DNA from 2 places in the Lysinibacillus sp. FSL K6-0232 genome. Region 1 is predicted to be linked to the other one. Evidence: a T-box and tRNA genes for the amino acid it is inferred to sense, from the RefSeq annotation. Region 1 holds a T-box; the other holds one or more tRNA genes.
The links. The T-box of region 1 lies ahead of tyrS (tyrosine--tRNA ligase). A T-box ahead of a tRNA ligase gene usually reads a tRNA of that ligase, here a tRNA-Tyr.
Positions count from the first base shown of each region.

Region 2: it has a tRNA-Tyr gene. The T-box ahead of tyrS (tyrosine--tRNA ligase) is inferred to sense a tRNA for this amino acid. The anticodon was not compared.

Region 1 covers NZ_JBBOYW010000001.1:2,882,955-2,890,117, forward strand. The annotation lists gene rpsD (30S ribosomal protein S4) at 509-1,111, shown strand; gene MHB42_RS14050 (iron-containing alcohol dehydrogenase) at 1,652-2,857, shown strand; gene MHB42_RS14055 (cobalamin-binding protein) at 2,980-3,783, shown strand; gene tyrS (tyrosine--tRNA ligase) at 3,834-5,102, opposite strand; T-box leader at 5,195-5,405, opposite strand; gene MHB42_RS14065 (transglycosylase domain-containing protein) at 5,508-7,163, shown strand, end outside.
Region 2 covers NZ_JBBOYW010000001.1:3,923,848-3,931,010, reverse strand. The annotation lists gene mbcS (acyl-CoA synthetase MbcS) at 1-787, opposite strand, end outside; tRNA gene MHB42_RS19400 (tRNA-Asn) at 1,060-1,136, shown strand; tRNA gene MHB42_RS19395 (tRNA-Glu) at 1,251-1,325, shown strand; tRNA gene MHB42_RS19390 (tRNA-Val) at 1,382-1,457, shown strand; tRNA gene MHB42_RS19385 (tRNA-Tyr) at 1,473-1,556, shown strand; tRNA gene MHB42_RS19380 (tRNA-Gln) at 1,573-1,647, shown strand; tRNA gene MHB42_RS19375 (tRNA-Lys) at 1,662-1,734, shown strand; gene rocF (arginase) at 1,919-2,824, shown strand; gene sigW (RNA polymerase sigma factor SigW) at 2,956-3,519, shown strand; gene MHB42_RS19360 (anti-sigma factor family protein) at 3,533-4,159, shown strand; gene cdaA (diadenylate cyclase CdaA) at 4,308-5,144, shown strand; gene MHB42_RS19350 (CdaR family protein) at 5,137-6,264, shown strand; gene glmM (phosphoglucosamine mutase) at 6,481-7,163, shown strand, end outside.

The DNA of each region.
Region 1 (7,163 bases):
ACATCAGATTTTATAGATTTTAGCGTTTGTAAATGGTCTGTCATGAAATCACCTTTTCTATATAACGTACAAATCAATTACTATTAACTTATAATATATTATACATAATTTGTGTCATTTTGACTATGTAATTCTCCTTACTTTTATATTTTAACTTCTACAACATAGCATTAACCCTATTGTAATTGTGGAAACATGAACAGTGAGGAATTTCCTACTATAATATAAGTAAAAAAAATATCAATACTAATAATTGACGTACATGTCTCAAACAGTTACAATGGAGGTTGTGTAAAATAAACGCAGCAGTGGTATAAGCTTATAATTGTATTTTATTCCTCTATTTTAACCACAACAATGATTTTCAACAATGGAAAATAGATGGTGTATTGTGTAACCTAACGGCTGCATAGGCGAAAATACATGAAAATAAAATGCGTATAAGAATGGGTACTACTGGTTTTTGTTTTACAACAAAAAAACCAAATTTAAAGGAGGAGACAACAATATGTCTCGTTATACAGGTCCATCTTGGAAATTATCACGTCGTCTTGGTATCTCACTAAGCGGTACAGGTAAAGAAATCGAAAAACGCCCTTACGCACCAGGTCAACACGGTCCAAACCAACGTAAAAAATTATCAGAATACGGTTTACAACTTCAAGAAAAACAAAAACTTCGTCATATGTATGGTATGAACGAACGTCAATTCCGTACACTATTTAACCGCGCTGGTAAAATGAAAGGTGTACACGGCGAAAACTTCATGATTCTTCTTGAAACTCGTCTTGATAACTTAGTTTATCGTTTAGGTTTAGCTCGTACTCGTCGTGGAGCTCGTCAATTAGTAAACCATGGCCATATCTTAGTCGATGGCAAACGCGTTGATATTCCATCATACAGCGTAAAACCAGGTCAAACGATTTCTCTTCGTGAAAAATCTCAAAACCTTGCTGTTGTAGCAGAAGCAATCGAAGTAAACAACTTCGTACCTGACTACGTAACATTTGATGCTGACAAAAAAGAAGGTACATTCACTCGCCTTCCAGAGCGCTCTGAATTATCAGCTGAAATCAACGAAGCATTCATCGTAGAGTTCTACTCTCGTTAATCAAATTCTTCAGCTTCTTAAACCTCACAACCTTGGATTTCCAAGTGTTTGTGAGGTTTTTGTTTTATCCTATATTTATATCCCGCTGATTGAAGGTTTATTTTATTGTTAATAATTTTCACCGCATTATTTTCATTTCCTTCAACTATCAAAATAATAGTCACCATTTTGTTATAAAAATTTCATAAAATATAATACATTTTTGTACTGTAAAATAGCAATCATCACCCTTTATCCACCACCTTAACATTAAAAACCAAATATCAATTATGTACTATTCAGAAGCACCTCAAAATAGAACTGTTTTCTAAAAAATATATTTTACTTTTATAGTAAAACATTTATCAACCAATAAATTCATGTAACTATTTGCTAAAAGAGTTTTTTAATGCGCTAATTTTTTTGTAAAATAATACACTATTTAAATTCTTATTTTTGATAAAAATTTGAGTTGATGCTTACTGAAAAATAGACTACGATAAATTGCGAAAGGTGGTTCACCATCATTCAAGCAATAATAATTTTAAAGGGGTTGGACATATGTCAGACGTTCTAAAGCAATTTGTTATGCCGAAAACAAACTTATTTGGAGCTGGAGCAATTCAAGAAGTTGGTAATCGCTTAAATGATTTAGAAGTAAAAAAGACATTAATCGTAACAGATGAGGGCTTACACAAATTAGGCCTTTCTCAACAAATTGCAAACATCATTACAGCTACTGGAATTGATGTAGCAATTTTCCCGAAAGCCGAGCCAAATCCAACAGATCAAAATGTGGAAGATGGAGTTGCAGTGTACCATGCAGAAAATTGTGATTCCATTGTATCTCTTGGAGGAGGCAGTGCACACGATGCAGCAAAAGCTATCGGACTTATTGCTTCGAATGGTGGACGCATTCATGATTATGAAGGTGTTGATAAATCTCAAAATCCACTTGTACCGTATATTGCGATCAATACAACTGCTGGTACTGCAAGTGAAATGACTCGTTTCACAATTATTACAGATACAGCACGTAAAGTAAAAATGGCGATTGTGGATAAGCATGTAACACCTTTACTATCCATTAATGATCCAGAGCTAATGATTGGTTTACCACCTGCACTTACTGCAGCAACGGGTATTGATGCATTAACACATGCTATTGAATCATTTGTTTCGACAAATGCAACACCGATTACGGATGCATGTGCTGAAAAGGTACTTCAACTGATCCCTGAATATTTACCACGTGCCTATGCGAATGGCACTGATTTAGAGGCTCGTGAGCAAATGGTATATGCGCAATTTTTAGCGGGTATGGCATTTAATAATGCATCGCTTGGCTATGTCCATGCAATTGCTCATCAGCTAGGCGGCTTCTATAATCTACCACATGGTGTATGTAATGCTATTTTACTGCCACATGTTTGCCGCTTTAATGTAACAGCACGTACAGAGCGCTTTGCTCGTATTGCTGAATTATTAGGCGAAAATGTAGAGGGCTTAAGTAAGCGTGAGGCTGCTGAAAAAGCAATTACAGCGATTGAAAAGCTGTCTAAGGATTTAAACATTCCTAGCGGCTTCCGTGAATTAGGTGCAAAAGATGAGGATATTGAAATATTAGCGAAAAATGCGCTATTAGATGTTTGTGCAGAAACAAATCCTCGTAAAGCAACATTAGAAGATATTAAACAAATTATTAAAAATGCAATGGGTCCTGTTGCAAAGAAAGAGCAGTCGCTTGAAGCTGTGGCACTTTCTTAATAGAGTTATGTTCTAGGTGGGGAAATTTTCTCCACCTTTTTCTATGTTATGTAACGATAAGCTCATTGTCTATAGAGCTAACTCCCGTTATACTTTTCTTAAAAAAGGATAGGAGATAGCCTATGCGTTTAATTTCAATTTGTCCTAGTAATACAGAGCTTGTCGCCTATTTAGGGCTAGTCGATCAGCTTGTTGGTGTGGATGATTTTTCTGATTGGCCTATAGCAGTGAAAAATTTACCACAGCTTGGTCCTGATTTATCGATTAATATGGATGCACTTGAAGCATTGCAGCCTGATCTTGTACTTGCCTCTTTGAGTGTACCGGGCATGGAAAAAAATATTCAAGCATTGAAAGAACGAAACATTCCACATATTGTGTTTAACGCAAACTCCTTGGACGAAATCGCGCAAGACCTTCTTACACTTGGTAAGGTTTGCAATATGGAGCAGCGTGCACAAGCTGTTGTGCAGGAATATTTACAAACGATTGACAGCATGCAGCACATTGCACAAACAATTACAGATAAGCCCACGCTTTATTGGGAATGGTGGCCAAACCCTATTTTTACCCCCGGCAACATTAATTGGCTCACAGCAATTAGTGCAATCGCCGGCGGTATCAATCTCTTTCAGGATGTAGAATTGGCCAGTGTCCAAACGGATTGGGCAGATGTGGTACAGCGTAAGCCTGATTATATTATGCTGGCTTGGGTTGGTGTTGCTATTGAACGTATAAAGCCAGCCCATGTCTTAAAGCGTCCAGATGCCAAGGAGTTGCATGCCATCCAAAGGCAACAGCTATATGTCATGGAGGAATGGCTTTATTGTCGCCCTTCTCCCCGCCTTATTGAAGGGGCCATTAAGCTTGCAAAACTATTACATCCCAAGGCATATAAGCATATAGAATATCCAAGCTTCTTATAAAAAACAACATCCCACAATATACATGCGGGATGTTGTTTTTCGTATTGTATTTAGCCAAATTTCACCATATGGTATTTTTTCTTACCACGACGAATAATGCTAAATGCATCTTCTAAGCGATCTTTGCCATCTACTACGTATTGTAAATCTGTTACCTTTTCACCGTTTACACTAATTGCACCATTTGATACATCCTCACGTGCTTGGCGTTTTGATGATGAAATACCCGCTTCTACAAGAAGGTCCACAATGTTTTTATCCTCTTTTGCCATTTCAATAGAAGGAACATCTTTAAAGGCATCCTTCATTTCTTCCGCTGAAAGAGCTTTTAGGTCGCCTGAGAATAAGGCAGCTGTAATACGAATTGCCTGCTCTAATGCTTCTTGTCCGTGAATTAAACGTGTCATTTCCTCAGCAAGTGCCTTTTGTGCCTTCCGTAAATGCGGCTCCTCCTCTACAGAAACAGCTAATGCTTCAATTTCCTCACGAGAAAGGAATGTAAAGATTTTTAAGTATTTTACAACATCCGCATCCGCAGCATTGATCCAGAATTGGTAGAACTCGTATGGTGATGTTTTCGTGCCATCTAACCATACTGCACCACCTGCCGTTTTACCAAATTTTGTACCATCAGCTTTTGTCACTAAAGGAATTGTAATCCCAAAGGCTTTTGTTTCTTCCTCATGTGTTTTGCGAATAACCTCTAAGCCTGTTGTAATATTACCCCATTGATCAGAGCCACCTACTTGAATACGGCAATTGTAGTGATTGTATAAATGATTGTAATCAATACCTTGAATTAATGTATACGCAAACTCTGTAAACGAAATACCAGTATCAAGACGTGAAGCAATTGTATCCTTTGCGAGCATGTAATTCACATTAATTAATTTCCCGTAATCACGTAAAAACTCAATTGTGTTCATATTGCCAATCCAGTCACGATTATTGACAAGCTGTGCACCATTACCGTCTTCTGCAAAATCAAAAATACGCTCTAATTGACTACGGATACCTTGAACATTTTTATCAATTTGCTCTACCGTTTGTAATTGACGCTCTTCAGAACGACCAGATGGATCACCAATCATTCCTGTTGCACCACCAACAAGTAAAATTGGACGATGGCCTGCTTTTTGGAAGCGACGTAATGTTAACAGAGGAACAATATGTCCAATATGCATAGAATCTGCCGTTGGGTCTACGCCACAGTATAGAGAAACGGATTGCTCCTCTAATAATTTAGCCATACCTTCCGCATCTGTTTGTTGGTAAAGCAAGCCACGCCACTCTAAATCTTGTAATAATTCGTTTGTCATCTTGATTCCTCCTAAAATGGTTGAACTTTATCACGTGTAGGGGCTTGAATTGCAAATAAGATAAAAAAAGTCCCTACACGCAAACAATTGCATGCAGGGACGTTAAATCGACAATTAACGCGGTACCACCCAGCTTGAAGATGTGTCTACCATCTTCCACTTCATTCAACCGCCTTTATCGCAGGCGCGCACGTCTAAGCTCCAAGCACGTAATTCGTTTCTACACTATGACCAGTTTTCACCAACCACTGGCTCTCTAAACAGGGAGTATAGATACTACTGCAAGCTCTTCCTCACTAGAAAACTATACACATTATTCTATACGAATCTTTTTCAAAGTCAATAACTATGTTCCTACTAAAACAATATGTGCTATAATAAACAAGATTTTAGGAGGTCGATACATTGAAAGATAAGATTCAACAAATCAATGCAAAGATCGATGAATTACTAGAACGAACATGGATGAAGAGATTACGCATTTCAGGTAGTGTTACCTGGAACTTATTTTTACTATTTTTAGTCTTCGCATTGGTTGGTACTGTATTTGTCGGTTCAGTTGGTGCTGGTTATTTTGCTTCTCTTGTGAAAGATGAGCCATTACGCTCAAAAGAAGAGTTGCGAAATCAAATTTTTAGCTATGAGGAAACCAGTGAGATTTATTTTGCTAATGATATTTATATTGGGAAACTACGTACAGATTTAGATCGTCGTGAAACTTCACTTAGCAATGTTGCACCAGATGTTATCAATGCTGTTCTTGCAACAGAGGATGAATATTTTCGCGAGCATAATGGCATCGTACCAAAAGCGGTTATCCGCGGATTATTACAAGATGTCACAAACTCTGCTACACAGACAGGTGGCTCTACTCTAACACAACAGCTTATTAAAAACCAAGTATTAACAAATGAAGTATCCTATGAACGTAAAGCAAAGGAAATTTTACTTGCGATGCGTTTAGAGCATTTTATGACAAAGGAGGAAATATTAGAGGCTTACTTAAATATTATTCCATATGGTCGTAACTCATCAGGTCGAAATATTGCAGGTATTGAAACAGCCGCTGAAGGGATTTTTGGCATCAAAGCGAAAGAGCTATCACTTCCGCAGGCAGCATACATAGCTGGTATTCCACAAGCTCCATTTGCCTATACACCATTTACAAATACAGGTGAGCTAAAAAGTGAGGAAGCTTTACAACCAGGTATTGATCGTATGAAAACAGTGCTTTACCGCATGAAAGAAGCTGGTTATATTGATGATGCACAATATCAAGCAGCGCTCGACTACGATATTACTGCCGATTTCCGCGGACCAGAAATGCGTGCGGAGGATCGTTATCCATGGCTTACATATGAGCTTGAAAGTCGTGCAATAGATATTATTGCAGAAAAACTAGCACAAGAGGATGGTATTGATCCAGAGCGTTTAAAATCCGAAAAGAAACTAAGGGAAAAGTATAGAATCTTAGCTGATCGTGATGTTCGTTCGAAGGGCTATCGTATTTATTCAACGATTAATAAAGATATGTACGATGCTATGCAAAAAGCAGCGCAAAACTTCCAATATTATGGTCATACGTATACTGGAAAAGGCAAGGACCCTGTAACTGGTGAGGAAACTGATATCGAAATGCCAGTACAGGTAGGTAGTATTTTAATTGAAAACACAACAGGTCGAATTTTAAGCTTTGTCGGTGGACGAGATTTTAAAACAACACAAGTAAACCATGCCACACAAGCTTATCGTTCGAATGGTTCTACAATGAAGCCACTACTTGTTTATGCACCAGCGATTGAATATGGTGTAATTGGTGCAGGTAGCCCCTTAGTTGACGTAAGATTCTCCATCGGTTCATGGAGTCCAAGTAACTATATTGCAAGTGATGAACGAGGGATTATTCCTGCGCGTGAGGCTTTAGCAGACTCTCAAAATATTTCAGCATTACGTTTATATAATGACATTTTAAATAGACGTCCTGCTGATCTATTAGTCAAAATGGGCTTCAGCAAATTACATCCTGATGATTTCACAAACCTTGCAACAGGTATTGGTGCT
Region 2 (7,163 bases), 1.0 Mb from region 1:
CATCTTGAATAAGCTGAAGGTATGTTTTTGCATCGAAACCGCCATGATAGACGAATGCAGTAGCACCAAGCATTATCGTTGATAAAAACGGGCTCCAAATCCATTTTTGCCAGCCTGGAGCTGCTGTTGCCCATACTAAATCACCTTCCCGTACACAAAGCCATTGTGAGGCAGCCGTTCGAATATGTGCATAACCCCAGCCATGTGAATGAACAACACCTTTAGGCTTACCTGTCGTACCAGAAGTATAGGAAAGGAATGCCATATCATCACGCTTAGTTGTAACAGCTGTAAATGTAGTTGGTTGTGTATTCGCTAATTCATCTAAAGATACCCAATCGCCGACTGCTGTACCAATAACTAATTTATTTTTTAATGCTCCTACGGTAGAGGTAATTCGATCAACCTCGCCAGTAAAGGCTCCATAGGCAATAACTGCACTAGCAGATGAATGTTCCATACGATATTCTAAATCACTTGCACGTAGCATTTCTGAGCACGAAATAGGGACAATACCAGCCTTTAAGCAGCCAAGAAAAACAAAATATGCTTCTGGAAGGCGGGGGGTAATCACTAATACACGATCACCCTTTTGAAGCCCTTGTTTTGTAAAAGCATTCGCATACTGGTTCATTTTTTGAATAAGCTCTGCATAAGAAACTGTTCGTCTTTCCTGCTGTGCATTTATCCAACGAATGGCTTGGCGATCATTATCCTGAGAAAATTTTTCTAATTCCTCCGTGATATTATAAAATTCAGGTGCAATTAAATCGTTTGTAGTTACCATATAAACATTCCCCCTTAAAGAAATTTGATAGAAAATTCCTAAAACTATTTTTATTTTAACAATTACAATAATATACAGCAACAATATATGGTATGCAAAATAGAAATATTAGTTTTAATAGAGAACTATTATACATTTCGAGGTGAGAGGTAAAACATTCTAACTGTAAAACGTAAAAAAATCTGCAAAATGTCTTGCATTATTAATAATCGTTGCTATAATAATAAATGTACTTAAGAGCTTTACAATACTAAAGTGAATATCATTATTGTTCCGAAGTAGCTCAGTTGGTAGTAGCACCTGACTGTTAATCAGGTTGTCGCAGGTTCGAGTCCTGCCTTCGGAGCCATTTTTTTGCTCTTTTTTAAAATATATTTATACATAAAAAAATTATAAAAAAGTCTTGCGGTAATTAAAAAGTAATGTTATTATAGTTCTTGTCTTGTTTAAGACTTAATATTTTGGCCCCTTGGTCAAGTGGTTAAGACACCGCCCTTTCACGGCGGTAACACGGGTTCGAATCCCGTAGGGGTCACCATTTATAATGTACAGGCTTTAAAAGAAAATAAACTGTAATATAACACTTGTTTCTATGGAGGATTAGCTCAGCTGGGAGAGCACCTGCCTTACAAGCAGGGGGTCGGCGGTTCGAGCCCGTCATCCTCCACCATTATTGTGTTATTTCGGAGGGGTAGCGAAGTGGCTAAACGCGGCGGACTGTAAATCCGCTCCTTAGGGTTCGGCGGTTCGAATCCGTCCCCCTCCACCAGTTTTTTATAAATGATTGGGGTATAGCCAAGCGGTAAGGCAACGGATTTTGATTCCGTCATGCCTAGGTTCGAATCCTAGTACCCCAGCCATTTTTTTCTTTTATGAGCCATTAGCTCAGTTGGTAGAGCATCTGACTTTTAATCAGAGGGTCGAAGGTTCGAGTCCTTCATGGCTCACTTTTTTGAATAAACAATATTAAAAAGTGTTATATTAACTACAGATAACTAATCTCTTACTAATAACGGTAGGAGATTTTTTTATGCTATTTCAATTTGAATAAATATGCATATTTATGTTAAGTTGAGCCAAGTGATGTCTAGGGTTTACAATGATCTTATAACTTTTAGGGGGTATAAAAACATGAATAAACTAAATATTTCTATTATCGGTGTACCATCAGATTATGGCCAAACGCGACGAGGTGTGGATATGGGGCCAAGCGCTATTCGCTATGCAGGTATTGTAGATCGTTTAAAGGCTATTGGACATGAGGTGCATGACCAAGGGGATATTCGTGTAAGTCACAAACATGCAGATGCTGTTGTTGATGAAAAATTATTGAACTTAGAGGAAGTAGTAGAAGTAAGTACTGCTTTAGCTAATAGCGTACATGAAGTAATAGAGGAGAAAAAATTCCCACTTGTTTTTGGCGGGGATCATAGCATTGCAATTGGCACACTAGCGGGACTAGGTGAGCATTATAATAATCTAGGTGTTATTTGGTTTGATGCACATGCAGACTTAAACACACCTGAAACAACGCCTTCTGGTAATATTCATGGTATGCCATTAGCGGTAAGCATTGGATTAGGACATGAACGTTTAGTACAAATTCGTAACCATGCACCAAAAATTAAGCCAGAGAATGTTATTATCATTGGAGCACGCTCAGTAGACCCTGGTGAGCGAGAATTGATTCGTCAGCAAGGCATTAAAGTGTATACAATGCATGAGATTGATCGACTTGGTATGACGCGTGTTATGGAAGATGCGCTTGCTTATTTAAAAGAGCGCAATGTAGATGGCTTACACTTATCACTTGATTTAGATGGTTTAGACCCACTTTATACACCAGGAGTTGGTACACCTGTTCCTGGAGGAATTACGTACCGTGAAAGTCATTTAGCAATGGAAATGCTACAGGAATCAGGCATGTTAACGTCAGCTGAGTTTGTAGAAGTGAATCCAATTTTAGATGAAAAGAATACAACTGCAAATGTTGCTGTTGCATTAATGGGTTCTTTATTTGGAGAAACACTGGTTTAAATAATATTTGACAAAAAATTGCCTATTGCCACATTGCATAAAAATCTTTTGCTATAATAAAAAAAACGAAACTTTTCTTATTGATGGTTCGTATAGTATAAGACAGTTGTAAAGGTGGAGAAGTCAACACAATGGATGCGTTAGTAAATAAGAGAATAAAACAAGTGCTTAAAGGCGATCAAAACGCATTTGCCGATATTGTGAGTCTCTATCAGCACAAACTGTACCAAGTATGCTATCGAATGTTAGGCAACAAGCAGGAATCTGAGGATATTGCTCAAGAAGCCTTTGTTCGTGCTTATATGAACCTGCATACTTTTGATCAGAAAAGAAAATTTTCTACGTGGCTTTATCGCATAGCGACAAACCTTTGTATAGACCGTATTCGTAAAAAGAAGCCAGATTATTATTTAGATGCGGAAGTAGCTGGTACAGAAGGGCTTGATATGTATTCACAAATTGCAGCAGACGACCAGCTACCAGAGGAACAGTTAGAGCAGATGGAGCTACAAGATCGCATTCAATATGAGATTGGACGTTTGCCGGATAAATATCGTTCAGTTATCGTATTGAAATATATAGAAGAGTTATCGTTACAAGAAATTAGCGAGATTTTGGATATGCCGCTTGGCACGGTGAAAACAAGAATTCATCGCGGACGTGAGGCATTACGTAAACAATTAAACAATCTGTAGGAGGGGGAGCGTCATGAATACTTGTCCAGAGCATATTATAGAATATATGCATGATTATTTAGACGGTGACATTAGTCGTGAGCATGAGCAAGAGCTGAAGGAGCACTTGCATACATGTAATGATTGTAAACAAATGATGCAAGAATTAAGTGAAACAATCGCCTTTGTGAAAAGTGCTTCCCACATTACAGCGCCTCCCGGTTTTGAAACAGCAGTGATGGCTCGCTTACCAAAACCAAAAAGTCGAGTAGGTATACAAAAATGGATACGCCGGCATCCATTCTTTGTGGCAGCAGCAGTATTTTGCTTATTCATGAGCGCTACATTGCTTGGTAGCTTTATGGATGATCAAAACTTCTCTGTGACCAAGCAACCAAATTTAGTAGTGGATGGTCAAACGGTAATTGTGCCTGAAGGAGAAGTGGTGAAGGGCGATATTGTTGTGAAAAATGGCGATTTGATTATTGAAGGTGAAGTTGATGGTGACGTCACAGTAATTAACGGGCAATATATGGCATCTTCAGCAGTCGTTTCAGGTAAAATTGAAGAAATTGATGAAGTGTTTGAATGGTTATGGTATAAGATTAAAAACTCTGTAAAATCAGCCATGACATTTGATGACAAAGACGAAACTAAATAACACTCTATACGTCCTAAACAATAGTGCACGTGAGAGGCTGAAAAGTCTACTCTTTTGAGTAGACTTTTTATTTGAAAAAAGTTACATTGTTAAGAATGTGATATACTTAAATGTGTATGGATTCGTAATGAAAAGTGGGGGATGCCACATGCAAATTATCGAATATTTCACAGATTTAACGCCTGTGAATATTGCTATTAACTTCATTGATGTACTGCTTGTTTGGTACGTTGTCTATAAAGTCTTAACCCTCATTAAAGGTACGAAGGCTGTTCAATTACTAAAAGGGATTTTCGTCATTATTATTGCGCGCATCGCAACAGACCTTTTAGGGTTACAAACGCTTGGTTGGATGCTACAACAAGTAATTGAGTATGGTTTCCTAGCGATTATTATTATATTCCAACCTGAAATTAGGCGTGGGCTTGAGCAGATTGGTCGAGGGAAGCTATTCCAGCGCTCTTCTAGTCAAGTAGAGGAGGAACAGACAAGGCTTATTGAGGCTATGAAAAAATCTGTTAGCTATATGGCCAAACGTCGAATAGGTGCGTTAATTTCTATTGAAAAGGAAACGGGCCTAAATGAATATATTGAAACAGGTATAGGACTAAATGCTGAAATTTCATCAGAGTTGCTTATCAATATCTTTATACCAAATACACCGCTACATGATGGAGCAGTGGTTATGCAAAGAGATAAAATTACAGCAGCAGCCTGTTATTTACCGCTTTCTGAAAGTCCGTTTATTTCAAAAGAGCTAGGAACACGCCACCGTGCTGCCCTTGGCTTAAGTGAAGTGACAGATGCGATTACAATTGTTGTATCAGAGGAAACAGGTGCAATCAGTATTACGTTAAATGGTAATCTCCACCGCAATCTTTCTCTAGAGGAATTCGAAACATTGCTACGCAAAATGTGGTTCGGATCAGCACAGGAATCAAATGCAGCCTCTAAGTTGACTTGGAGGGGGAAAAAGAATGGATAAAATGATGGATAGCCCTTGGGTATTAAGAATTATCGCGCTATTTTTGGCATTTTTGCTTTTTTTCTCAGTTCGTACTGAGCTATCTCCAATAAATAAAACAACATCGAATGAACAGAAAGATGTCATTCATGATGTGCCAGTAGATGTTTATTATGATAATGAAAACTTTATTGTCACAGGCTTGCCTGAAACGGTAGATGTTACGATAGAAGGTCCAATGGCATTGGTGCTTAAAACAAAGGCATCAAAGGATTTTTCGGTGTTTGTTGATTTAAGTAACTTATTAATGGGAGAACATGATGTAAATCTACAGTATGAAAATATTTCAGAAAAGCTAGATGTCACATTAGACCCTGAAACAGTACGTGTCAATATTGAGGAAAAAGTAACACAGGAGTTCCGTGTAGACCCTGAAATGAATAGTCGTTTAATTGAAGAGGGCTATATATTGAAGGATATGGTAGCCGATCCACCGACTGTTTATATAACAGGTGCGAAAAGCGCTATTGAAAGCATCAGTTATGTAAAAGCAACTGTTACAGGTGAGCAAGGCTTAAAGCAATCCTTCTCACAGGAAGCGGCAGTAAAAGTATTAGACCGAGATTTGAATAAACTGGATGTTATCATCGAACCTGAAACAGTGAAGGTGCAAATAGACATAGGGGAGTACAGTAGAGAGCTGCCAGTAGTCATAAGAGAAACTGGCAAGGCAGCAAATAATATTACAATCAACTCTTTAACATTGACACCTAAAACAATGAAGGTATATGGTAAAAAGTCGATTATTGATGCTTTAGCAGATATTCCAGTAACGGTTGATTTATCAACAATTACAGAGTCAAAAACTTATGAAATTGATGTAAAGTTACCAGATGGTGTGACAAAAGTGTCTGACAAAAAAGTAAAGGTAGAGGCAGATATTACAAGGACAGAGCAACTAGAACCGCAAGAACAGCAAGAGCAGCAGGGGCAACAACAGGAACAGCAGACGACGCCGACAGTTACAGAGGAAACACCACAATCACCACCTCCAGCTGAGGAAAATGATGTGACTGATGACAATACAACAACTGATGATAAAAATACATCAACAGAAGAAACAGAGAATGTTGATTCTTAGACAATATCTGGCTATAATTTTATGTTGATTCTAAATCAAAACCCAATTAACGTTTGTTTGGCTAAGTAACGGTCTTCGCCAAATAAACGAGCTGTAGGGTTATGAATAGCTACCAATAAATGAACAAAACAGACTTTTTCCAAAAGTAAGCGGACAAGTGTCTTGAAAGTAAAACTTAGTAGGCATGGTCATGCATTGAAGGAGAGAATAAGTAGAATGGGTAAATATTTTGGAACAGATGGCGTCCGTGGCGTCGCGAATAGTGAATTAACACCAGAATTTGCATTTAAGCTTGGTCGTGTAGGCGGCTATGTGCTAACAAAGGATGCGACTGAACGTCCAAAGGTTTTAATAGGTCGTGACACACGTATTTCAGGCGAAATGCTTGAAGGTGCACTCGTTGCTGGTCTTTTATCAATTGGCGTAGAAGTAATGCGTCTTGGAATTATTTCAACACCAGGAGTTGCCTACCTTACTCGAATTATGAGTGCAGATGCAGGCGTCATGATTTCAGCTTCACATAACCCTGTTGCTGACAATGGTATTAAATTTTTTGGCCCTGATGGCTTTAAGCTAACGGATGCCCAAGAAGCCGAAATCGAAGCATTACTAGATGCGCAGGAGGATACATTACCACGTCCAATTGGAGCTGATTTAGGGTCTGTAAGCGATTATTTTGAAGGTGGACAAAAATATATTCAATACTTAAAACAAACAGTGGGTGAAGAGTTTGACGGTATTCATGTAGCACTTGACTGTGCACATGGTGCGACTTCATCACTAGCAACACATCTATTTGCAGATTTAGAGGCTGATATTTCAACAATGGGTGCTTCACCAACAGGCTTAAATATTAATGATGGTGTTGGTTCAACACACCCAGAAAAATTGGCTCAATT